3 regions of the Microbacterium deminutum genome follow, and region 3 is predicted to be linked to each of the others. Evidence: predicted binding sites of a transcription regulator. Region 3 holds the regulator's gene; each other region holds the start of a gene.

Region 1 (7,978 bases), on a different contig from region 3:
TCGCAGCGGTCGCCCTCCTGCGCGCGGGGACCACTCGCCTATCGTCAGCAGGCCGACTGACGTTCTGACGATCCGGCTGCACTCAGCCCGACCCGCAAAGCGATGACCAACAGGACACAACCCGACTGTCGCTCTTACCCGGTGGCGGCCAGTGACGAGTCGCCTGAAACGCGCAAATATGCGAGCTCTGCTCGGCACTTCTTCGACGTCCCACAAGGGCGCCGCCCACATCGACTGTTGTCCCGACGTGAAGTTGTTGCGGTGATTCCAACGAAGGTCGCCAACGCCGATGTCGTTGTCGTGCGTGGCGGTCTCAGGGGTTCAGGACGACCTTGATGCAGCCATCCGTCTTGTTCTGGAACGTGTCGTACAGGTTCGGGGCGTCCTGCAGCGGCGTGTGGTGGGTGACCAGATCCATGACCCCGAGTGGACCGGCGGCGTCCTCGACCAGGGGGCAGCAGGTCGTCGATCCACGGCTTCACGGTGCACTGTCCCATCCGCAGCGTCAGCTGCTCGTCGAACATCGTCTTCATCGGCAGGATGTCGGCGTCGCCTGCGTACGCGCCGCTGAGCGAGACGGCGCCGCCGCGTCGCACCAGGTCGATCGATGCATACACCGCGGCGAGCCGGTCCATGCCCGCGCGGTCCATCAGCTTCTGCGAGATCGGGTCGGGCAGCAGTCCGACGACGGACTGCGCGAGCTTCACCCCCGGGTTGCCGTGCGCCCTCCGGGCCCACTGCGTCGATCACCGAGTCGGCTCCGCGTCCATCGGTGAGATCGCGCAGCTCGTCCACGACGGTCTCGGTCAGATCGTAGGTGAGCGCGCCGTATGTTCGGCCATCTCGCGGCGCTCTGGTTCCGGGTGCATTTTGCGTGGTCGGCGTGGCAATGTTCTGTAGCCTCCTCGGTGGCGGTTTCGGCGTCGACATACTGCTCGCAGCTGATCGAGGAAAGCGCTGATGCTCGGAGGCTCACGCTGGCAGTCGTGGACGAGACGGGAATCCTGGGTCTGCTGCTGGGCTCCGTGAACGCGACGTGTGCTGAACACGCCCGCCGTCCGGTGCTCGTCCTTCACTTATCCGCGACCGAGCCACCCCATTCCCGCTGACTCTGACCGGTGCCCAGACCACCGCAAGTTGCCGTCACGGGACCTTCGTCCTCACTTACGGCGACTGGTCGGAGCTTCACTGGAACCACAGCCGTGATACGGCGCAAGGAGAAGATGGAGATGATGTCATGAACAAGACCGACGACGCGGTCGTCTCAGCGCTCAGCGAAGAGGAATGCTGGAACCTGCTGGCGCGCCGGCAGTTGGGTCGCATTGCTGTGGCCGTTGACGGAGAGCCTGACATCTTCCCCGTGAACTACGTGATCGACGGCCCGCGAGTGTTGTTCCGCACGGCGCCCGGCTCAAAACTCGCAGAGCTCACGATCAACCCGCAGGTCGCCTTCGAAGTCGACGAATACGACGACACGTCCGCCGCGAGCGTGGTGCTGAAGGGGATCGCCAGCCGTCTCGAACTGCAGCGTGAGATCGACGCTGCCGATGCGCTTCCACTCTCTCCGTGGATTCCGACTCTCAAATACCGCTGGGTGCGGATCGCCCCGGTCTCGATCACGGGCGTCCGGTTCGAACGCGGCCCAGAACCTGACCGCTACGTCGCCTCGGCGAATGACGCGTGGACCTGACGCGGTTCGGCCACCTGATCACCGTCACCTGTCTGGGGTCCGCCGCGGTTATGGCGCTGTCCGTCCGTTCAGGGTGCCCAGGATCTCGGCGGCTTCGGTCGGGTAGAAAGCGTGAGTCGCCCTGTTGATCGGCACCCAGCGAATGGGGCTCCCTTCGTGACGCCAGGTTCCTCTCGGAATTCTCGTCGCAGGGCGGCCTCGGCTGTTTGCCGAACTCAATGCCGGAGGTGTGCGGTTCGGATGATGAGCGAGCGCCGAAAGAGTCGCAGCCGGTCGGCCGCGAAGAGCGAGGACCCGACCGGTGGGCTTGTCGGTCAGGACGTGCGTCGTAGATTCGAACAAGGTTGCCCCAGACCCCGGTGGACTCCACTCGAATTCGCGGATGCGCAAGGCTGGAGCAGCGGTGGCAAAGTTGAGATTCGGCTCTCCGGAGCACTGTTGTGAACTCGACGATCGCACCCTCGCGCATCTGGCGGTCGTCATCGTGGACGAGTTGCGCCGGAACGACGGATTCCCGTTCACGTTTCAGGACGATGTCGGCGCCACCACGGTGTGGCTTTTCTCTCAACGTCCCACTGGAGTTCGATTTCGATGACCCCGCGGCGATGGGTGTCTCCATCAACCGGGACTGGGTGGACGCGCTGCAGCGTGCCGCGCGCACCGCCCACGGTCTCCGCCTCGTGGCCGAGCCCGTCAGCTCCCCCGTCACCGCCGGGTCCCCCACGCGATAACACGCCAGCACGACGGCGTGACGACCCTGACACCCTCTCCCGAGGTTGCGAACGCGACGTGCGCCCGACAGCGGCCCGGGGTTCGACCAGGCGTCTCATACGAGGGTGTCGTTGAAGTTGGAAGGACTGACACTTCAGCCTCGCCGCGACTCCAGGTGATGCCTCCCCTCGTCGTCGCGCGTTAGCGGGAGTCCCAGCGGAACCAGCGGATTCCGATGAAAGTGAACACCAGGACATACCCCGCGCAGGCCAGCAGCGCGTACGTTTGTTGGTCGCTCCACGGCGTTGCGCTGAGCACGCCGGCGAGGAGCGTCAGGAGAGCTCCGACGCGTGACCATGCCGTGATGGATTGCATGACGTCGCGGAGGATCCCGGTTGTCCCGAGCAGACCGAGGAGCACGAGGATGGTGAACAGGATCCGGCCGATCGCGTTGACGGCGTTGGTGGAAGGCACCAACGCCACGAGAGCTTGTCCGATCGACAGGAAGACCGCGGCGCCGAGGACGGCGATCGCGGGCACGAGCCCGTATTGGGCGGCATTGATGGTCAGACCGTGGAGGATGGCCCCGACGACGACCACGATCGCGGAGGCCACCAGGGCAGCGGCCAGTTGGACGCAGAGCCGGCTCATCATGATCGTCCAGGTCGGGGCGGGGCTGACACGCAGCCTCTGCAGCACGCCGGCGTCGCGATCGTGCGCGAGCGCGAGGGAGTAGCCGAGCAGGGCGGACAGCAGCAGTCCGAGCGTCAGAGCCAGGGCCACGATCCCTGCCGCCCCGCCGAGTCGCGGCGCATTTCCGAATGTCGTGGCCACGAGGATCACGATCGGCAGGAGGATGCTCAGCACCGTCGAAACCCTGTTGCGGAGAAGCACAACCGTGGCAGGCCACGCTGCCGGAGATCGTCCCCGGAAAGAGCTCGGCTCGGCCACCCGGCTCGAGATGGTCGGGGCCAACTTCGGTCGCTCGGTCGGACCCGCCCTCGCCGGCCGACGCGACTTTGGTGAACTTGGGGTTGACTTAACCTGCGCTGAATCGCGGTTTCGTTGGGTGCGGGTTGTCGTTGATCAGTCGGCCCAGTCGGGAGTCTCGGCTGTGGTTCGGCTGGCGCCTCTCCAGATGGTGTGCATCTCGGAGCCGTCGACGTTGGCGACCCGCAGCTCGTTGTGGTCCCATCCGCCCTGGTACCACTCGAATACCAGCTGTGAACCATCGGGTGACCAGTCGGCGTTGAATGCGTTGGCGTCGGGAGGCACCCCGAACAACTCGCGGGGTTCGCCACCACGGGCCGGCACGACCCAAAGGGACTGGTTCGACCCGCCCGAGACCGCGCGGTGGAAGAGGATCTGATCGCCGTCGGGCGAGAACCGTGCGGGACCCGGCAATGGGATGTCACCACTGATGCGCACAGCAGTGCCGCCTTTGACACTCGTGACGAACAGGTCGCCGGTCATCGGATCGCCCTGATCGGAGGCGCTGGTGACACGCATGTAGACGATCTGCCGTCCGTCCCCCGAGAAGGATGGGTAGTCGTCGTAAGGGAGGAGAGCCTTTTCGGCGTTCGGCGGTGTGATCGTCGTGGCCGCACCGCCACTTACCGGCGACACCGAGAGGCCGACAGCGTGACCGTCGAGTGGCATCGACGCGGCGTACGCCACCAACGCCCCGTCGGGTGAGACAGCCGCGTCGGCGCTGCCGGCAACGGCATCCGGTGCCACCGGATCGGCGGCAGCGTTGTGATAGTCCGCACGCCAGAGCACCCGGCGGCCCGGCGTGGGCTCACTGTCGTAGACGAACGCGTCACCACCCGCGCAGGGTGGACGCGACTTCATTTCGTCGCGGCAATAGAACGTGACCACCGATCACCTCACCGTCGACCGTGAACCGAACCACCCAGCAACTGAAAGGACGCTCGACAGAGGGCGGGAACACCGCCGCACTCGCACGCCATCTGGCATACTAATGTCCGCTCCGGGCTAAGTGGTTCATGGTTCACCTGATCTTGTCCAGCGATGCTCTCGCTATTGGATCTGGGGACGGACGCCGGCCTGTATGCGTGTCGCTCAGTTGTCGTGGTTCACGATGTTGAAGACATTGCCGTCGGGGGCACGGACGAAGAATCGATGCACGCCCCAGGGTTCATGGGTCAGCGGGTACACGATCTCGTATCCGCGCTGCTTGACCTCCTCGTAGGCCGCGGTGACGTCCGGCGTCAAGATCGACGCGACCGGATCCACCTGTGCGGATGCGTCCCGCGTGACGAGTTGGATCCGCACCGTCTGGTCGTAGGCGCTGGGCTCGGAGGCGGAGAATTGTGCGACCCACCCCAGATTGAAGTCGTCCGTGCTCAGTCCGAGGAATTCCGTGTAGAACCCTCGCGCAGCAGGAATATCAGCGACATGCAGATCGGCGAGAACGCGAATGACTTCCATGCGGCCATGCTCGTCGCCGGTGGAATGTCTGTCGAGTCCACAAGCAGGACGGTCACACCGGGACCGCTCGGAAGGCAGTCCTCCAGAGGGCACCGTGCGTGACGCATCGTTCACGTCGTGTGGCGCATGGATCACCTCGACTGATTGAGTCAGCGACGATCCCTCTGGGTGCGAATCGACTTGTGTTCGCGCTCGGCAGCCAAGGTGAACGCAGGCGGGTAGATTCGCCTTGTGTCGCAGCGGATCGACCCGACCTGGCGCGTACTCGAGAGTTACTCAACGCACGACGGTTTGCGCTGTGTCGATCTGTTCGAGCGCCCAGACGCAACCTTCGGCTTCGAGCGCTTTCGTCGTGATCCGGAAGATCTCGGGATATGGACCGCGCTCGGAAACGACTCGGCCATCATATTCAGCGACGTCGAGTCTGCACGGAGGGAAGCCGCACGACTCTCGCCAGACATCTTCGATCGCTGACCGTCCTTCCGCATTCGCGGATCCCTCTGCGGGCATCGTGCGCTTGAGTGCGTTGTGCTCTGTCGCAGGCGAGATCCACTCGGCCGATGGGGTCGTTGACCGTCGACTCTGGGGCGGTTCGCCGTTGGGTCACCTTGGGATCTTCAGCGGGTGAGTGCCGTCGAGCGTGTGGAACGCCCGGTTCCCGACCCTCACTCGCGAGATGGTTGCAGGGAACCGGGCGTTCACGGCGGCGATAGGGCAGCCGCTGACTACTGTTCGATCGGCTGGGGTTCGGTTGATTCGTGTGCCTGGATGGTGGACTTCGACGCGCTGCCGGCGACTTCGATGCGGCGCGGGCGGGCCTTCTCGCTGACGGGGATGGTCACCGAGAGGACGCCGCTGTCGTAGGACGCGCTGATCATGTCTGTGTCGATCCCCTGGCCGAGGTTCAGCTGCCGCACGAATGTGGCTGCTTCCCGTTCGCGGGTGATCCACTTGACGCCCTCGCCGGAGGTGAGGGTGCGTTCGGCACGGATCGTGAGCAACTGGCCGTCGACGTCGATATCCACGGAGCCCGGGTCAACACCCGGCAGGTCCGCGGTCAGGACGTAATGGTCGCCGTCACGATACAGGTCCATCGGCATCCGGCGCGGGCCGCGGCGTGCGTCGAAGAGCGTCGACGCAAGGCGGTCCAGGTCACGGAACGGGTCGTAACTTGCCATGAGCTTTTCTCCTAACGTGTTCGCCCCGGGGGTTCCGGGATCCAAATCGATAGTTGAGCCAGCACGACTCAACCATCTCCAAGATTAGCACTCACCCCATGAGAGTGCCAACGGTGCGCCGTCATCGATCCGGGTAGTGGCGTTGGCCGGCGGTGGTCCCTGCGTGATCGTGAAGAGCCGGCCGGACCACGTCTGCCAGGGTCAGGCGGCGGGCAGGTGCGTCGTGATCTGCCGTGCGGAGCGAGTCAGTCGTGCCCAGGCGTGGAGGCTATCTCCAAAGGGCGACATTTAGGGCGGGCGTGTAGCCGGCGCCCTTGAACACTGCCCGATCGCCTCCTAGAATCCCGCAACGAAGGGAGCGATCTGACATGGATGGACCAGATCTTCTCGCGGCACGACTTCTCCGCGCGATGGTCGCAGACGATGTCGATGCCGTCAGTCACCTCGTCGTCGAAATCGAAGACAGCAACTACGCCGGTCTCGTCGCCACAGGACTCGCACAGTCCTACATCAGCGAAGTGCTGAAGACAGCCAGACGCGAACCGCTCCTGCGTGCGCTCGAAGCGCGGATCCTCGAACTGACAGACGGCGCCGAGGAAACAAACGACAACTCGGCCTGATCACCCCTCGACCATCCCGTCCCGCCGAGTTGCGCCTTGTGTGGTGGAATGCGGTTGAATCCGCGGGCCAAGTGGGCAGCGATGCCGCGCGGAACCGAGGAAGGCCGAGTGATGGACGAGGTGCTGTCTTGGCTGTTGCAGAGCGAGGAGCCTTCCGTCCGGTGGAGGGTGCGCACCGGCGTTCTGGGCGAGGCGGACGACACGCGATCGGTACGTGCGTTGCGGGACGAGGTTCGCCGGTCGCCGCGGGTGCGCGCGATCGTCAAGGGGGCAGAGGGCATGCGCCCCTACGCGAAGTGGAAGGGTCCTCATTGGGCCCTGCTGTCGCTGGCCGGATTGGGGTACCCCGCGGGTGATTCCGAGCTCTCCTCGCTGCGGGATGCGGTGCTCGACCACTGGCTGGCCCCGCGCTACATGAAAGACGTCGATGTCTCGCGCGCGACCAAGGCGGCGGCGCAGGCGGGGGTGGTCCGGATTGCGGGTCGGGCGCGTCGGTGCGGGTCACAGCAGGGTGGAGCCTTGCTGGCAATCGTGCGGCTGGGGATCGATGATGGCCGGGGTGCAACGCTCGCCGGGCGCCTGCGCGAATGGCAGTGGCCCGACGGTGGGTGGAATTGTGACGTTAGCCCGTCTGCGGCCATGTCGTCGGTGAACGAGACGCTCCTGCCGATGCGTGGATTGAAGTCGTACGCGGACGCTTCGGGTGACACGTCCGCGGCGGACACGGCCCGGGGTGCGGCAGAGGTGCTGTTGGAGCGTCGCGTCGCATGGCGGCGGTCGTCGGCTGAACCCATTGCACCGGACGTGATGAAGACTCACCACCCGGTCTACTGGCACTACGACTTTCTCGCGGGTTTGATCGGCCTCATGGAGCTCGGACTGCTCGCTGACCCTCGCTGCGGCGACGCCCTGGACTACCTCCAGTCACAGCGCCGACCGGACGGAGGCTGGGGCGCGGATGTGAAGTACTGGCGGGTCAGTGACGACGGGTCGAACATCGAGTCAGTGTCGTGGGGACCAGTCTCACGGCAAGTATCGAATGAGTGGGTCACCTGTGAGGCGCTCACGGTGCTGGCGGCCGCCGGAAGACTCTGACCCAAAGCCGGTCGCTCTATCTTCAGTCGGGAGTTCCCGGGGCCGACCCGTACGCGGCATCCCGGCCGACGAGGTCGGCCTCCCGCCGCTGAGCGAGGCCGAGCAGGAGGCCGTGGCGCGCGAGGCAGACCGGCTCGCAGACGACCCGGACGCACGCCGTAACCTCTGAGACGCCGTCCCGGACGCCCGTTCGCTAGCCGGTCCTGTTGCGGGCGCGCGTCCCGGGCTGCTCG
Region 2 (7,978 bases), on a different contig from region 3:
CGTCGATGTAGCGCGCCATCGTCGGAACCAGGACGGAGCGCGACTCCATGAGAGCCGGAACCCACGGATGCCGCAGCATCACCCGCCGCGCTCCGAGGATGCGCGCTCGAAGGGCGCCATGCCAGGAACCTGCCGGGGCGAGGGCTGACAGGGCGGAACCGCCCACCTCGGCCCCGATCTCGGCGAACGCGGACTCGATGAGCCCGTCGAGGATCGCGTCCTTGTTGGGCAGGTGGTAGTAGATCGACATCGCCTCCACCCCGAGGTCTTCGGCGAGCCGTCGCATGGTGAGGGCGTCGAGTCCGTCCGCGTCGGCGATGGCGCCGGCGGCCGCCAGCACGCGCTCGCGCGTCAGCGGGACGCGCTCGGCGGTCTTGCGGGACACGGTCATTCAGGGCTCCTCTCCCTCACCGTACAACGTCAGGTGAAGGTCTGGACAAGGCACGCGCCAAGGGGTACCTTACAGCGTAATACTTACATCGTAAGGAGGCCATCATGGCTCAGCAGACGACGGATGCCGCCACCGGCGTGACGATGACCGCGGCCGTGGCCCGCAGATTCGGGCCCCCCGAGGTCGTCTCGATCGAGCGGGTGCTGAAACCCTCGCCGGCCCCGGACGAAGTCCTCGTGCGACTGCGCGCCTCGACGGTGAGCATCGCCGATCACCGCATCCGCTCGAAAGACCTGCCGAGAGGTCTCGGGTTCCTCGCGATCGCCGCACTGGGAGTGTTCCGTCCGCGGACCCCGATCCTCGGCATGGAAGGCGCCGGAGTCGTGGAGGCCGTCGGCGACGACGTCACCACCTACGCGCCGGGCGACGAGGTGATCGTGCTCAAGGGCGGGGCAATGGGGTGTCACGCCGAATTCGTCACGGTGCGCGCCGAGGGCAGCATCGCGCGGAAGCCCGCGGGCTTGTCGTTCGAGGAGTCCGCGGCCCTCGTCTTCGGCGGGTACACGGCGCTGTCGTTCTTCGACAGGGTCGACCTCGGCCCCGGGGTGGAGGTCCTCGTGAACGGCGCGTCCGGTGCCGTGGGAACCGCCGCCGTGCAGCTCGCGGCAGCGGCAGGGGCACGGGTGACGGCGGTGTGCAGCGGGGGCAACGCCGAGCTGGTGCGCTCGCTCGGCGCCGAGCGCGTGATCGACTACGCGATCGAGGACTTCGCGGCCGGCGACGAGCGCTACGACGTGATCGTCGAGTGCGTCGGGAATGCGCCGTTCGCCCGCTCGCGCCGCGTCATGAAGCCCGGCGGGGCGCTGCTGCTCGTGATCACCGACCTGCGGGGCATGCTCGGCGAGCGGATCCAGTCGCGCCGGAGCGGGATGCTGGTCACCCACACCGGAACGGCCTTCGGTGCGCCGGTCATGGCCGAGATCACCGCCCGCGCCGAGGCGGGCGACCTCCGTGCCGTCGTCGATCGCACCTACGACCTGGCAGACATCGTCGAGGCTCACCGCTATGTCGACACGGGTCGCAAGCGCGGAAGCGTCGTCGTGCGGATCCCGGGCGGCCCGCACCAGGCCTGAGTCCGGCGTGCAGCGACACGCGGCGGTGCTGACGTCGGCGGCATCGGCACGCGCGAGATGATCGAGCCCGAGCGGCTCACCGGAGACGCCCGCGACGAGAACGAGGGTGTCGATATGGAGCTCGCGAGCACTTCCACCCAGCGCACCTACCGCTACGTGCGGCTGGCGATCATCGGCGCCGTCGTGGCAATCTTCGTGTCGCTCATCGCGTACGGCACCACGTTCGGCTGGCCGACGTCGATCAGTGCGCTCTTCTACACGCCGGGGCGGACGGTGTTCGTCGGCTCGCTGTTCGCGGTGACGCTGGGACTCCTCGCCCTCTCGGGCCACAGCCTCGAACAGGCGCTCCTTGACCTGGCTGCCATCTTCGCTCCGCTCATCGCCATCGTCCCCACCGTGATCGCGACCGGCGATGTGCCCGGCCTGACGGTCGACTGCCCGGGGTCACCGCCGTGCGTGCCCACCGCCTATGTGGCGGATGTCGCCAACGGCATGGTCACGTTCGCGATCGTCGGGGGTGCGGGGGTGGTGGTCGCCGTCATCCTCGCGCTGATCCAGCGCACCGTGTCACGCGCCCTGCTCGCCACGATCGCCGTCGCGGCGGCCATCGTCCTGGGGATGACGCTGTGGTGGGCGCTGAATCCCGAGACGTTCGTGCCGTGGGGGCATCTCGTCGCGACCGGGGCTGTGCTGGGGCTGATGGCCATCGTGTCGGTCGCCGCGGCGGCCGGTGCCGGGGGCACGAGCTACCGATCGCTGTATCTCGTGATCGGGGTGCTGTTCGTCCTGAGTCTGCTCTTCGTCACCGCCGTCTCGGTGCTCAACCTCGCCGGCGTCGATCTCGTCGCGGCGACGGGTGCGCCGCTCATCCTCATCGGCGAATGCATCGCACTCGCGCTGTTCGCCATGTTCTGGCTGGCGCAGACCGCCCAGAAATGGGACGAGGTGAATCCCTCGATCATCTGAGTGGCGGTTGTGGGAATATCCACCGATGCTCAGGGTTTGAACTTGATACGAGCCTGCTCAAGTTTGTATATTGACAGGTCCCGACTCAAGTTCCTAGGAGATGGAATGCCCGAAGACTTCTCGTCACCGAACGGCGCCGATGAGAACGGCGGCTCGTTCGACGAGTTCCTCGCTCGCTACATGGCGGGCGAACGCGCGCGTGCAGAGCGGTCGATCGACCTCAGCCGGTTCCTCAGCGCACGCACGCAGGACGTGCTCCAGCGGGCCGGCCGTTTCGCCCTCGAGCGCGGTCAGCACGAACTGGACGCCCTCCATGTCCTGCGCATCCTCGTCGCAGAGGACCCCGCGAAAGAGGCTGTCCAGCGCATCGGCGCCGACGCAGCCGCCATCCTCCGCGCCACCGAGGAGCGGCTCCCCTCTGCCTCGACGCCGGCGGACCTCGACGGCGCCGTGATCGCAGCGTCGGTCCAGCGCGCCCTCTTCCACGCCTTCCAGGTCGCACGCTCGTCGGGCTCGACCTACGTCGACCCCGAGCACCTCTTCTTCGCGCTCGTGCTCGCGCAGGACACCCCCGCCGGTCAGGTGCTGGCGCGGGCGGGCGTGACCGCCGAGGCCCTCACGCAGGGCATGCGCGAGACGGTAACCCCGAGCGGCGCGACGCCGACATCCGCAACGACGGATGCCGCGGCATCCGGCACCCCCATGCTCGACACGTACGGCACCGACCTCACGGCGCGCGCCGGCGCCGGCGACCTCGACCCGGTGATCGGCCGCGAGGACGAGATCGAGCAGACGATCGAGATCCTGAGCCGTCGCACGAAGAACAATCCCGTGCTCGTCGGCGAGGCGGGAGTCGGCAAGACGGCGATCGTCGAAGGACTCGCGGCGGCGATCGTCGCGGGATCCGTGCCCGAGCAGCTGCGCGACAAGCGCGTGATCGCGCTGGACCTCGCGGCCATGCTCGCGGGCACCCGCTACCGCGGCGACTTCGAGGAGCGCCTCACGAAGACGATGGACGAGATCGCCGCCCGCAAGGCCGAGCTGATCGTGTTCATCGACGAGGTGCACACCGTCGTCGGCGCCGGCGGCGGCGGCGAGGGAGCGATGGATGCCGGAAACATCCTGAAGCCGCGCCTCGCTCGCGGTGAGCTGCACCTGGTCGGCGCGACGACCCTCAAGGAGTACCGGGTCATCGAGAAGGACCCCGCGCTCGAGCGGCGCTTCCAGCCGGTCAGGGTCGGCGAGCCGTCGGTCGAGGATGCCGTGCTCATTCTTCGCGGCCTGAAGGACGCGTACGAGGCGCACCACGGCATCACCTACACGGACGAGGCGCTGCGCGCCGCCGTCGAGCTCGGCGACCGCTATCTGACGGAACGCGTCCTTCCCGACAAGGCGATCGACCTCATCGATCAGGCCGGTGCCCGCCTTCGGCTGCGACTCGGGGTGAAGGTGGACGTGAGTGCGCTCGTGGAGCGGCTGGCGACGCTCGAGGCCGACAAGAACGCGGCGGTCTCGGCGGAGCACTACGAAGAGGCCTCGCGCATCCGCGACCAGATCTCCGAGGTGCAGCAGCGCCTCGAGGAGGCCACCGCCCGTCCTGCGGCCGACCCGTCGACGGGCTCGGGGACAGCTGCGACCGTCGTGGACGAGGAGCAGATCGCCGCCGTGATCAGCCGGGCCACCGGCATCCCGGTCAACCGTCTGACTGCGACCGAGCGGGATCGCCTCGCGACCCTCGAGTCCGAACTGCACGGCCGGGTGATCGGCCAGGATGATGCCGTCGGCGCCGTCGCGAAGGCCGTGCGTCGCAACCGCACCGGCATGGGCGACGCACGCCGGCCCGTCGGGTCGTTCCTGTTCCTCGGGCCGACCGGTGTCGGCAAGACCGAGCTGGCGAAGGCGCTCGCGGTGTCGCTGTTCGACGACGAGACCGCCGTCATCCGCTTCGACATGAGCGAGTTCGGCGAGCGGCACACCGTGTCGCGGCTGATCGGCGCCCCTCCGGGCTATGTCGGCTACGACGAGGCCGGCCAGCTCACCGAGCGGGTACGCCGCAACCCGTACTCGATCGTGCTGTTCGACGAGGTCGAGAAGGCGCACGCCGATGTCTTCAACCTGCTGCTGCAGGTGCTCGACGACGGCCGGCTCACCGACGGACAGGGGCGCACGGTCGACTTCCGCAACACGGTGGTCGTCATGACCTCGAACATCGGCAGCGAATTCCTCGCGTCGCGCTCCGGGGCGATCGGCTTCATCGCCGACAGCGGCGGACCGACGGGCTTCGGCTCGGAGAAGGATCTGCGCGACCGGGTCATGGGCAGGCTCCGCGAGGCGATGCGACCGGAGTTCCTGAACCGGATCGACGAGATCGTGCTGTTCCGCAAGCTCGACAGGCCGCAGCTGCGCGAGATCGTGTCGCTCCTGCTGCGGGCGACCGAGAAGCGACTCGCGGCGCGCGAGGTGTCGATCGAGGTGACGGATGCCGCGATCGACTGGCTCGCCGAGAACGGCTACGAGCCCGAGTACGGTGCTCGTCCGCTGCGCCGGCTCATCCAGAGCCAGGTGGACGACCGCATCGCCGACCTGTTCGTGAGCGGACGCCTGGGCGATGGGGGAGCGGTGACGGTGGATGCCGCCGCGGGCGACCTCGCGGTGTCGGCGACGTCGCGCGTCGCGGCCGCCGCCTGACAGCTCGAGCGAAGACGGGGCTCCGCCGGTGTCAGCCGGCGGAGCCCCGCCTGCGTTCGGGCTGTCGGCGCCGGGTGACAGGATGACCGCATGACGACGACATCTCGGCGAGTCGGGGCCGTGTTCATTCCCGACTTCCCGCCCGAAGAGCTGCGCGGATACGTGCAGGCGGCCGAATCCGCGGGCGTGGATGAACTGTGGCTGTGGGAGGACTGCTTCCGCGAGGGCGCGTTCTCGAGCGCGGCCGCCGCTCTGGCCTGGACCGAGCGGCTGCGGGTCGGCATCGGCATCGCGCCGATGCCGATGCGCAACGTCGCGCTGACGGCGATGGAGATCGCCACGATCGAGCGCATGTTCCCGGGGCGGCTGCTCCCGGGGGTCGGGCACGGAGTGCTCTCGTGGATGGGGCAGATCGGGGCTCGCGTGGCGTCGCCGCTCACGCTCATGCGCGAGTACGTGCCGGCGCTGCGCGTTCTGCTCGCAGGCGACGCCGTGACGACGAGCGGACGATACGTCCGCCTCGAGGACGTCCGGCTGGACTGGCCGCCGGCGCAGGCGCCTCTGGTGTTCGCGGCCGGCGAGGGTCCGAAGACGCTGGCGCTGAGCGGCGAAGTCGCCGACGGGTCCATCCTCACGCCCGGCACCACCATCGCGCAGCTCGCGACAGCCCGCGAGCTCATCGCCGGAGGAAGGTCGAGCGCGCAACGCCCGGCGGAGCACGAAGTGGTCGTGTTCGTCTCCGCCGCATTCGGAGACGATGCTCCATCGCGAGCTGCAGCCCAGCTCGAGCAGTGGGGCATGCCGGACGGGGTGGAGCGCATCCTGACCGGCGACGCGCAACGGGTGGCGGCGGGTGTCGCCGGGTTCCATGACAGCGGTGCGGATGCCGTGATCCTCGTCCCGCTGCCGAACGACCCCGATCACCGCGGCTTCCTCCGTGCCGTGGCGGATGTCGCCGGCGTGACGAGCTGACCCTTCTTGCGGCGCTCTTCGCTCAGCGGGCGAGGTACCGCCGCTGCGCCTCCGCGGCAGTGTCGTGATCCACGACATCGGGCTCGCCCGACATCGTGATCGATCCCGCGACCACGCCCGCGACGAAGATCGGGATGGATCCGCCATGCGCCCGCATCGTCTCGTGATCCATATCGTCGCGGTCCTCGAACGGCGTTCCGGCAGCCTCATGGCGGCGGCGCACGAGCAGCGACGGCTCGCCGAACTTCTCGGCGACAAGCGCCTTGCCGCGCAGCCACGGGTCGTTGCCGGGACCGGTGGTGCCGAGCTTCGCGACGAAGACGACATCGCCCGACACCATGATCCGCACCGCGAGGTTGAGACCGCGCTCGCGGATCACGGCGACGGCGACCTCGCCGAGCGATACGGCGGCATCGTTGTCGAACGACGCGACCTCGAATCGCGGCATCCGCTCGAGATCCTCCAGGGTGAAGACGGGCAGGTCGGACATGATGCTCCTCGATCCGTGGCGCCGGCGCGGCTGGTCGCGCTCGCGCGCACAGCCTATAGCGGCGAAACCGGGTGTCACGGAATTTCCCGGCGCCGCCCGCGTTCTGGTCTGCTGACATGGTGAGCATGCAGGCGCCTGAAGCGCACACGACATGGATCCAGGCCCGTCGCAGGGCCGTGACCGCTCCGCAGGGGGCGCTGTCGCTGGTGCTCACGCACTGGGAGCCGCCGGGGGCACCCGCTGCCGCCGACGCGATCGCCCGGGCCGGGCAGCCGCTCGATGCGACCATCACGCGGCTGGAGCGCACCGACATCCACTCCGGAGCCCACCAGCAGGGCTACCGGGTGTGGGATCCGGGCTCGCCCGCGCTGCGGGCATTCGACGAGATCGAGTACTACGACTTCGACCCCGCATGGGTGATCCCCGGCAGGTTCGAGTGGATGGGCGACGCGAGAGTCGTCCCGTTCGAGCACGCGAAGGATGACGGCGCTCTCCGGTCGCTCCCGGCGTCCGGCGATCTCGTGTTCACTTTCGACGGGACCGAGTACCGGATGAGCGCGTTCGACACCGACAACGGCCGGGTCGCCAAGCTGCAGCTGGTGTTCGGCGATCCCACCAACGGTGTCGAGACCTACGGCGCGGGACGATTCCTCTTCCTCGACCACCCGGCGGCCGCGTCCGGGATGACCGTGGGCGACAGCATCCCGATCACGATCGACTTCAATCGCGCGATCGTGCCGCCGTGCGGCTTCTCGAATCACATGAACTGCCCGCTGCCGCCGCCGCAGAACCGGCTGCCGTTCGCGGTTCGGGCCGGCGAGAAGATCGTGCGGTTCCGCAACGGCTTCTCGCTCTGACCGGGTCGCTGCCCGCCGCCGGGAGCCGTCCCCCGGACGCGGCTGTCACACTGGCCTGATGAGCCGCCGACATCGACGCCGGGTGCCGATCCTCCGGGCGATCGCCCGCTGGCTGCTGGCCGCCCTGCTGCTGGTCGCCGGAGCGTCGCACCTGACCTGGGGGCGGCGCGGGTACCGGATCGTGGTGCCGGATTGGGCGCCGCGCGTGACCGGACTCGACAAGGACGCGATCGTGATCGCGTCGGGTGCGGTCGAGATCATGCTGGGCGCCGCTCTGGTGGCGCTGCCCGGAGAGAAGCGGCGTGTGGGCGCCGCGGTCGCCGCGTTCTTCGTCGCGGTGTTCCCAGGGAACGTTCATCAGTGGCGCACGGGCAGATCCGCGCCGCTGCTCCGTACCGACCGTGCTCGGCTCATCAGGCTGTTCCTGCAGCCCCCGCTCGTGGCGTGGGCGCTGTGGAGTACACGGCCCGATTCGCGTCGC
Region 3 (7,978 bases):
GCTTCGCCCCGAATCGGTCGTCGAGGGCGCCGCTGGAGATGGTCGCGATGCCGGCGACGATGTTGGCCGCGATCGCGAAGACGATGACCTCGCCCGCGCTGAAGCCGAACGTCCCGGCCGCGAGCACGCCGCCGAAGGTGAAGACGCCGGTGAGCCCGTCGCGGAAGATGGCGCTCGAGAGGAGGAAGTAGACGGTGTGCCGGCTCTCGCGCCACAGTCGCGCGATGTCCCGGGCGAGCAGCCGGTACGAGGCGAAGAAGCCGACCTTGTCGCGTCCGCCGCCGATCGGCTTGTTCTCGGGGACGGCGAAGAGCACCGGGATCGCCGAGATCGCGAACCACAGCGCGGCGATGAGCATCGACACGCGGACCGACATCCCGTCTGCGCCCGTCACGCCGAAAAGGCCGACGTCGGGGTGGATGAAGCCGAAGTACACGATGAGCAGCAGGACGATGCCGCCGATGTAGCCCATGCCCCAGCCGAAGCCCGAGACCTTGCCGACCGAGCGCGGCGTCGAGACCTGGGTGAGCATGGCGTTGTAGTTGACCGCCGCCAGCTCGTAGAAGATCGTGCCGACGGCAAGCAGGCCGAGGCCGAACCAGAGGTAGGCCGCATCCTGGCGGACGAGAGACATCAGGGCGAGGCAGAGCACCACGATTCCCGTGTTGATCGCGAGCCAGAGCTTGCGTCGAGCGGAGACATCCGTCCGCTGCCCGATGATCGGCGCTGTCAGCAGCACGACGATGCCGGCAGCGGCTAGCGCCCACGACAGCGCCGTCGAGGTCGTCGTCTCATCGCCGAACGCCTTGCCGGTGAGGTAGACCGTGAACACGAACGTCGTAGCGACGGCGTTGAACGCGGCGGAGCCCCAGTCCCACAGGCCCCATGCCAGCACCCTGCCGCGGCTCGTGCGTTCGGGCGATACGCCGGCTGCCGCAGCGACGGCCTCTGCGGGGATGCGCGGGTCGCCAGGATCCATGTCGGCCAAGGTAGGCCCTTTCGGTGAACGTCCGGTGGCATGCGGTGCACGGTCGGCGACGGATGCCGCGCCGCGACGTTGCGGCGCGTGCTCAGGTTATCCCGCGATCAGCGCCGCCGGCTGAGACGCACGGGGTGCCCTGGCACGTCACCGTACTCAACGCTGCCGGTCTGCCCATTCCCGTTCGAGGATCGCGTAGATGCCGGTGTCGGTCCACTCGCCCTTGAGCCACATGTGCTCGACGAAGGTCGCCTCGTGACGCATGCCGAGGCGCACGCAGACGGCGACGGATGCCGCGTTCCTCGGGTCGAGCTCGGCGTGCACGCGGTGCAGCCCCAGCTCGCCGAACGACAGCTCGAGCAGCAGCTCGGCGCACTCCCGCGCGTATCCTCGGCCCTGGAAACTCGGCCCCACCAGCCAGCCGATCTCCGCGGTCCGGTCGTCCACGGACGTGAGGTGCAGATACATGGTGCCGACGAGCCCGCCGTCACCATCGCGCAGGCGGATGGCGGGCTGGATGTAGTCGTCGACCTTCTCGAGCCGCGTCTTGGGAGCGTCGCGCTCGAGGACCGCTGCGACCTGCTCGGCCGACCGCGGCTCGAACAGCAGGTATCGGCAGACCTCGGGATCGGAGTGGAGCGCGTACAGCGCGTCGAAGTCGTCGCTGCGCATCGCATCCAGTCGCACGCGTCCGCCCTCGATCGGGCGGAAGTCCCAGGGCAGTGGCATGGGCCCATCATGCTCCTCGTCGGCTTGGCGGTGGTGGGGCTGCAGATCCTCGCGTACTCCGTCCAACGACGTATCGACATGAACTTGAGTCGATTCGACTCAAGTTCATTTGACACGTACGAGGCCGATCGGTAGCCTTGAGCCATCCCGACTCAACCCGGGATCCCCGAACTTCCCACAAACCCCCGCGCTGCGGCATCCGTCGCAGCGCATGACAAGGAGAGATCACATGGCACGTGCTGTTGGAATCGACCTCGGAACCACGAACTCCGTCGTGAGCGTCCTCGAGGGCGGCGAGCCCAAGGTCATCGCGAACGCCGAAGGCTTCCGCACCACCCCGTCGGTGGTCGCGTTCACCAAGGACGGCGAGGTGCTCGTCGGCGAGACCGCCAAGCGCCAGGCCGTCACCAACGTCGATCGCACCGTCTCGAGCGTCAAGCGCCACGTGGGCACCGACTGGAGCTTCAACGTCGACGGCAAGAAGTGGACGCCGCAGGAGATCTCGGCGCGCATCCTGCAGAAGCTCAAGCGCGACGCCGAGCAGTACCTCGGCGACACGGTGACGGATGCCGTCGTCACCGTCCCCGCGTACTTCAACGACGCCGAGCGCCAGGCCACCAAGGAGGCCGGCGAGATCGCGGGGCTGAACGTCCTGCGCATCATCAACGAGCCGACCGCCGCCGCGCTGGCCTACGGCCTCGACAAGGGCAAGGAGGACGAGCTCATCCTCGTCTTCGACCTCGGTGGCGGCACGTTCGACGTCTCCCTCCTCGAGGTGGGCAAGGACGACGACTTCTCGACCATCCAGGTGCGCTCGACCGCGGGCGACAACCGCCTCGGCGGCGACGACTGGGACCAGCGCCTCGTCGACTACTTCATCAAGCAGTTCAAGGACACCACCGGCGTCGACGTGTCGGGCGACAAGATCGCGCTGCAGCGCCTCAAGGAGGCCGCCGAGCAGGCGAAGAAGGAGCTCTCGAGCTCGACCTCGACGAGCGTCAACCTGCCCTACCTGTCGCTGACGGAATCCGGCCCGGTGTCACTGTCCGAGACCATCACGCGCGCCAAGTTCGAGGACCTCACCAAGGATCTCCTCGACCGCACCAAGAAGCCCTTCGAGGACGTCATCCGCGAGGCCGGCATCAAGGTCAGCGACATCGACCACGTCGTGCTCGTCGGCGGCTCGACGCGCATGCCCGCGGTGAGCGACCTCGTCATGAAGGAAGCCGGCAAGGAGCCCAACAAGGGCGTGAACCCGGATGAGGTCGTCGCCGTCGGCGCCGCCCTGCAGGCCGGCGTCCTTAAGGGCGAGCGCAAGGATGTGCTGCTGATCGACGTCACCCCGCTGAGCCTCGGCATCGAGACCAAGGGCGGCATCATGACGAAGCTCATCGAGCGCAACACGGCGATCCCGACCAAGCGCAGCGAGACGTTCACGACCGCCGACGACAACCAGCCGTCGGTCGCCATCCAGGTCTTCCAGGGCGAGCGCGACTTCACGCGCGACAACAAGCCGCTGGGCACCTTCGAGCTGACCGGCATCGCGCCGGCTCCGCGCGGCATCCCGCAGATCGAGGTCACGTTCGACATCGACGCGAACGGGATCGTGCACGTGTCGGCCAAGGACAAGGGCACCGGCAAGGAGCAGTCGATGACCATCACCGGCGGCTCGTCGCTGCCGAAGGACGACATCGAGCGCATGGTGCGCGAGGCCGAGGAGCACGCCGCCGAAGACAAGAAGCGCCGCGAGTCCGCCGAGACCCGCAACCAGGCCGAGACCCTCGCCTACTCGATCGACAAGCTGATCAAGGACAACGACGACAAACTGCCGGCCGATGTCAAGGAGTCGGTGCAGGCGGATGTCGACGCTCTCAAGTCGGCGCTCGCGGGCGACGACGACGACGCGGTCAAGACCGCCTTCGACAAGCTCAACCAGAGCCAGGGCAAGCTGGGCGAGGCGATCTACGCCTCGAGCCAGGCGTCGCAGTCGCAGCCTGGTCCGGCGGACGGTCCTTCGGAAGGCGCCGATGGCGCGGACGGCGGTTCGACCGGCTCCGATGAGGATGTCGTCGACGCCGAGGTCGTCGACGAGGAAGACGAGAGCAAGTAGCCATGGCGAAGAAGAACTCCGAAGACCCGGGGGAGTCGCCGGTCCCTGACGGGGCCGGCGACCAGCCCGCCGACGAGGGATCGGAGGCGCCGGCGCAGACGCCTGACGCCTCCGACCTCGACGGCGAGGACGCCCTCACGGTCGAGGACATCCTCGGCGCCGCCCAGAACGCGGATGCCGCGGCCGAGGACGCCGTCCTCGCCGACCTCGAGTCCCAGCTGCTGAACGACCTCAAGCGCCTGCAGGCCGAGTATGCGAACTATCGGCGCCGCACCGAGGAGCAGCGCGAGATCGAGCTGGAGCGCGCCAGGGGCACGGTCGCGAAGGGCCTGCTGCCGGTGCTCGACGATCTCGACCGGGCCGAGAAGCACGGCGACCTCGAAGAGGGGACCCCGTTCTCGGCGATCGCCGACAAGCTGCGCGGCGTGGCCGAGCGCATGGGACTGTCGACCTACGGCGCGGCGGGCGAGATCTTCGACCCGCAGCAGCACGAGGCCATCTACCAGGCGCCGACCCCCGGCGTGAGCGAGCCGACGATCCTCGAAGTCGTCGAGACCGGCTACCGGCTGGGCTCCGTCGAACTGCGTCCTGCGAAGGTCGTCGTCGCGGTGCCGGCCGAGTAGCGCCGAGAGGAAATCCATGGCCAGCCAAGACTGGTTCGACAAGGACTTCTACAAGGTGCTCGGGGTCTCGAAGGACGTCAGCGAAGCCGAGCTCAAGAAGACCTATCGCAAGCTCGCCCGCACGTACCACCCGGACTCCAACCAGGGTGACGCCGCCGCGGAGGCGAAGTTCAAGGAGATCAGCGAGGCCTACTCGGTGCTCTCCGATCCCGAGCAGCGCAAGGAGTACGACGGCATCCGGGCCATGGGTTCAGGAGCTCGCTTCACCGCAGGCGGGCAGGGCACCGGCGGATTCGAGGACGTCTTCTCGATGTTCGCGCAGGGCCGCGGTGGTCGCGCACAGACCACCGAGGACTTCGACGACATCTTCGCGATGTTCAACGAGCAGCAGGGCGGCAGATTCGGGTCGGGTCGATTCGGGCAGCCGAGCGGCGGATTCCGCGGCTTCGGCGGTCCGACGCGAGGCGCGGACATGACGGCACGCACCACGATCGACTTCATCACCGCCACCAAGGGCGAGACCATCACGCTTCAGGGCGAGGATGGCAAGCCGTTCAAGGTGAAGATCCCGGCGGGCGTGTCCGACAGCCAGAAGATCCGGCTGCGAGGCCGTGGTCGCCCTTCGCCGGACGGCGGAGAGAACGGAGACATCGTGGTGCAGGTCACCGTGCGGCCGCATCCGGTCTTCACCCGCGACGGCCTCAATCTGCGCGTCACCGTTCCGGTGACGTTCACCGAGGCCGCGCTCGGCGCCACGATCGAGGTGCCCACGCTCGGCGGCGACCCCGTCAAGCTGCGCGTCGCCCCCGGCACGCCGTCGGGACGCGTCCTGCGGGTGAAGGGACGCGGAGTCCAGACCGAGAAGGGCACGGGCGATCTCCTCGCCGAAGTCCAGGTGGCGGTGCCGTCGCATCTGGACGACGCGGCACGCGAGGCACTCGAGCGATACCACAGCCTCGAGCCCAAAGAGAACCCGCGTGCCGACCTGATGGCCAAGGCTCGGGGCTAGATCATGAAGTTCCCCATCCGGTCGTTGAGCGAGGAGCGAAGCGACGAGACGAAACGCACTGGATCGCTCGATGCGTTTCGTCTCGCGCACACCCGCACTGAGCGAGCGCATGCGACTCGAAGCGTCGCTCAACGGCCGGGACTGGTGCAACCGGAAGGAGAGTGACGGATGGGTGAGCAGCGCGAGATCGACGCGGATGCCCCGATCTTCGCCATCGCCGTGGCCGCCGAGCTGTCGGGCATGCACCCGCAGACGCTGCGCCAGTACGACCGCCTCGGCCTGGTCGTCCCCGCCCGCACCCAGGGCGGTTCGCGGCGCTATTCCCTCCATCATGTCGAGCAGCTCCGCCAGGTCGCGCGGATGTCGGGAGAGGGCATCGGGCTTCCCGCGATCGCGCGCATCCTCGACCTCGAAGAGCGCGTCAGAGAGCTGCATCTGCGTGTGCGCGACCTCGAGGAGCAGATGCGCTCCGAGATGGAGCGCCGACCCGGCGCGCGGGTCTTCGCCGCGGGCGCGACCGGTGCCGTCGTGACGCTGCGCCACGGCACGCGGCTGCGCCGGGCGACCGAGGTGGTCGTGTGGAACCCGCGACGCCCGTTGCAGGGTGCCGACGCGAGCGCCGGGGACCCGGCATCCGAGGACGAAGCCGACCCGAACGCGACCTGATCGCGAAGAAATCCGCGCCGGCTCGCACCACTGCGGCCCGGCGTGTGGTTCAGTGAGCGCATGACGGAAGGCAAGCCCGAGGTCGTCGCGTTCAACGGGCGACTCGCCATCCTGCTCGCCATGGCGATGTTCGTGCTCGTGGTCGACACGTCTCTCATGAACGTGTCGATCTCGGCCGTCGTCACAGACCTCGGCACGACCGCCAGCGGCGTGCAGGGCGCGATCGCGCTCGAGGCTCTGGTCTCGGCGGCGTTCATCCTCATCGGCGGCAAGACCGGCGACCTCATCGGACGCAAGCGCGCCTACATCCTCGGCCTGCTGGGGTACGCAGTGGGTGCGATCGCGATGGTGTTCGCCCAGAACCTCACCGCCGTCATCATCTTCTGGGCCATCATCGGCGGCATCGGAGCCTCGCTGCTGCTGCCGGCGATGCAGTCCCTCATCCACGGCAACTTCGAGGGCGCCCACCAGCGGCGCGTGTACGCGCTCGTCGGCGCGTCGGCTGCGATCGCGGCGGCGGTCGGCCCCCTCCTGGGCGGCTTCATCACGACGTTCCTGTCGTGGCGAGTGGGCTTCGCGCTCGAGGCCGTGGTGATCGCGGTGGTCCTCTCCGGGATCGGGCTCGTCAAGGATGCGAAGTACACCGGATCCCGCGTCGTCGACTGGGGCGGCGCCGTGCTCTCGGTCATCGGCATGGGCGGCATCGTGCTCGGCATCCTCGTCTGGCAGGAGGGCGGCGAGTACGTGGCACTGCTGATCGGCCTCGGCATCGTGGCGATGCTCGGCTTCGCCTGGTGGCTGGTCAGTCGCAAGCGGCGAGGCAAGGCGACGCTCATCGATCCCGCCCTGTTCCGCTCGAAGGTCTTCCAGTCGGGCATCAGCGGACAGCTGCTGCAGCAGATCGCCCTCGGCGGCACCATGATCGTGCTGCCGCTGTACCTGCAGATGGTGCTCGAGTACAACGCCCTGCTCGCCGGACTGTCGATCGCGCCGCTGTCGCTGAGCATGTTCGTGGTCGCGCTCCTCGCCGGGCGGAGGGCCAAGGGCCGCCCCGCGAACATCATCCTGCTCGGATTCATCCTGCTGGTCGTGGGTCTCGGCATCCTGGTTCCGCTCGTGCCGCTGGCCACCTCGGGCTGGTGGCTGACGATCCCGCTCATCATCGCGGGTGCCGGTCTCGGGCTGCTCGTCTCGCAGCTGAACAACTACACGCTGTCGCCGATCTCGAACGAGCGGGTGAGCGAGGCCGCCGGCGTGAACTCCGCGGCGGGCTCGTTCGGCCTGTCGTTCGGCCTTGCCTTCGCCGGCGCGATCATGCTCGCGACGCTGGCATTCACCTTCACCGCCCAGGTGGATGCGAGCACCGTGCTGCCGGCGGATGACAAGGCCCATATCTCCGCGGTGCTCGAGGAGAATGCGCAGCTGATCTCGACCACGCAGCTGAACGAAATGCTCGCCGGCGAGCCGCAGGACGTGCAGGACGAGGTCATCGCCATCAACGAGCGTGCCCGCCCGATCGCGCTGCAGGTGGCCCTGCTCATCCCGATCCTCGCGGGCCTCGCCGGCATCGGCAACGGCCTGCGCATGCGGCGCCTCCCCGATCCCGAGCCCTCCGGCAACGCGGAGTCGGTGGTCGGCGCCTGATCCGCCAGAACGGTGGCGGATGTCGGACCGCCGGTAGAACATTGACGCGTGACCCTGACACTCGACGATGTGCGCGCGATCGCTCTGGAGTTCCCCGGCGTCGAGGAGGTCGTCGACGGGCACCGCCGCTCTGCGAAGTGGCGCGCCGGAAGCGGCGTCTTCGTGTGGGAGCGAGGGCCGAGCAAGGCCGACCTCACGAAACTCGCCGCGCTCGGGCG

Evidence for each region. Region 3 encodes HspR, which represses chaperone genes until heat shock. Its sites were predicted from a motif close to AAGTTGAGTCNNNNNGACTCAACTT; they were not measured.
Region 1: a site for HspR is predicted at 6,081-6,105, ahead of ABD212_RS13915 (Hsp20/alpha crystallin family protein). Genes of this name have one in related genera too.
Region 2: a site for HspR is predicted at 2,530-2,554, ahead of ABD212_RS16690 (ATP-dependent Clp protease ATP-binding subunit). Genes of this name have one in related genera too.

The regions. Positions count from the first base shown of each region.
Region 1 is NZ_BAAAOG010000006.1:242-8,219, reverse strand. Features, by position in the region: gene ABD212_RS13945 (pyridoxamine 5'-phosphate oxidase family protein) at 1,238-1,690, shown strand; gene ABD212_RS13940 (DUF7882 family protein) at 2,073-2,285, shown strand; gene ABD212_RS13935 (ABC transporter permease) at 2,603-3,295, opposite strand; gene ABD212_RS13930 (TolB family protein) at 3,488-4,279, opposite strand; gene ABD212_RS13925 (VOC family protein) at 4,484-4,852, opposite strand; gene ABD212_RS13920 (hypothetical protein) at 5,084-5,326, shown strand; gene ABD212_RS13915 (Hsp20/alpha crystallin family protein) at 5,578-6,030, opposite strand; gene ABD212_RS13910 (hypothetical protein) at 6,399-6,650, shown strand; gene ABD212_RS13905 (hypothetical protein) at 6,732-7,745, shown strand.
Region 2 is NZ_BAAAOG010000009.1:68,288-76,265, reverse strand. Features, by position in the region: gene ABD212_RS16705 (TetR/AcrR family transcriptional regulator) at 1-391, opposite strand, end outside; gene ABD212_RS16700 (NAD(P)-dependent alcohol dehydrogenase) at 496-1,524, shown strand; gene ABD212_RS16695 (hypothetical protein) at 1,582-2,490, shown strand; gene ABD212_RS16690 (ATP-dependent Clp protease ATP-binding subunit) at 2,596-5,178, shown strand; gene ABD212_RS16685 (LLM class flavin-dependent oxidoreductase) at 5,269-6,150, shown strand; gene ABD212_RS16680 (heme-binding protein) at 6,173-6,640, opposite strand; gene ABD212_RS16675 (DUF1684 domain-containing protein) at 6,757-7,497, shown strand; gene ABD212_RS16670 (DoxX family protein) at 7,556-7,978, shown strand, end outside.
Region 3 is NZ_BAAAOG010000002.1:565,094-573,071, forward strand. Features, by position in the region: gene ABD212_RS08855 (MFS transporter) at 1-979, opposite strand, end outside; gene ABD212_RS08860 (GNAT family N-acetyltransferase) at 1,136-1,708, opposite strand; gene dnaK (molecular chaperone DnaK) at 1,938-3,818, shown strand; gene ABD212_RS08870 (nucleotide exchange factor GrpE) at 3,821-4,441, shown strand; gene ABD212_RS08875 (DnaJ C-terminal domain-containing protein) at 4,458-5,450, shown strand; gene ABD212_RS08880 (heat shock protein transcriptional repressor HspR) at 5,619-6,116, shown strand; gene ABD212_RS08885 (MFS transporter) at 6,177-7,760, shown strand; gene ABD212_RS08890 (MmcQ/YjbR family DNA-binding protein) at 7,809-7,978, shown strand, end outside.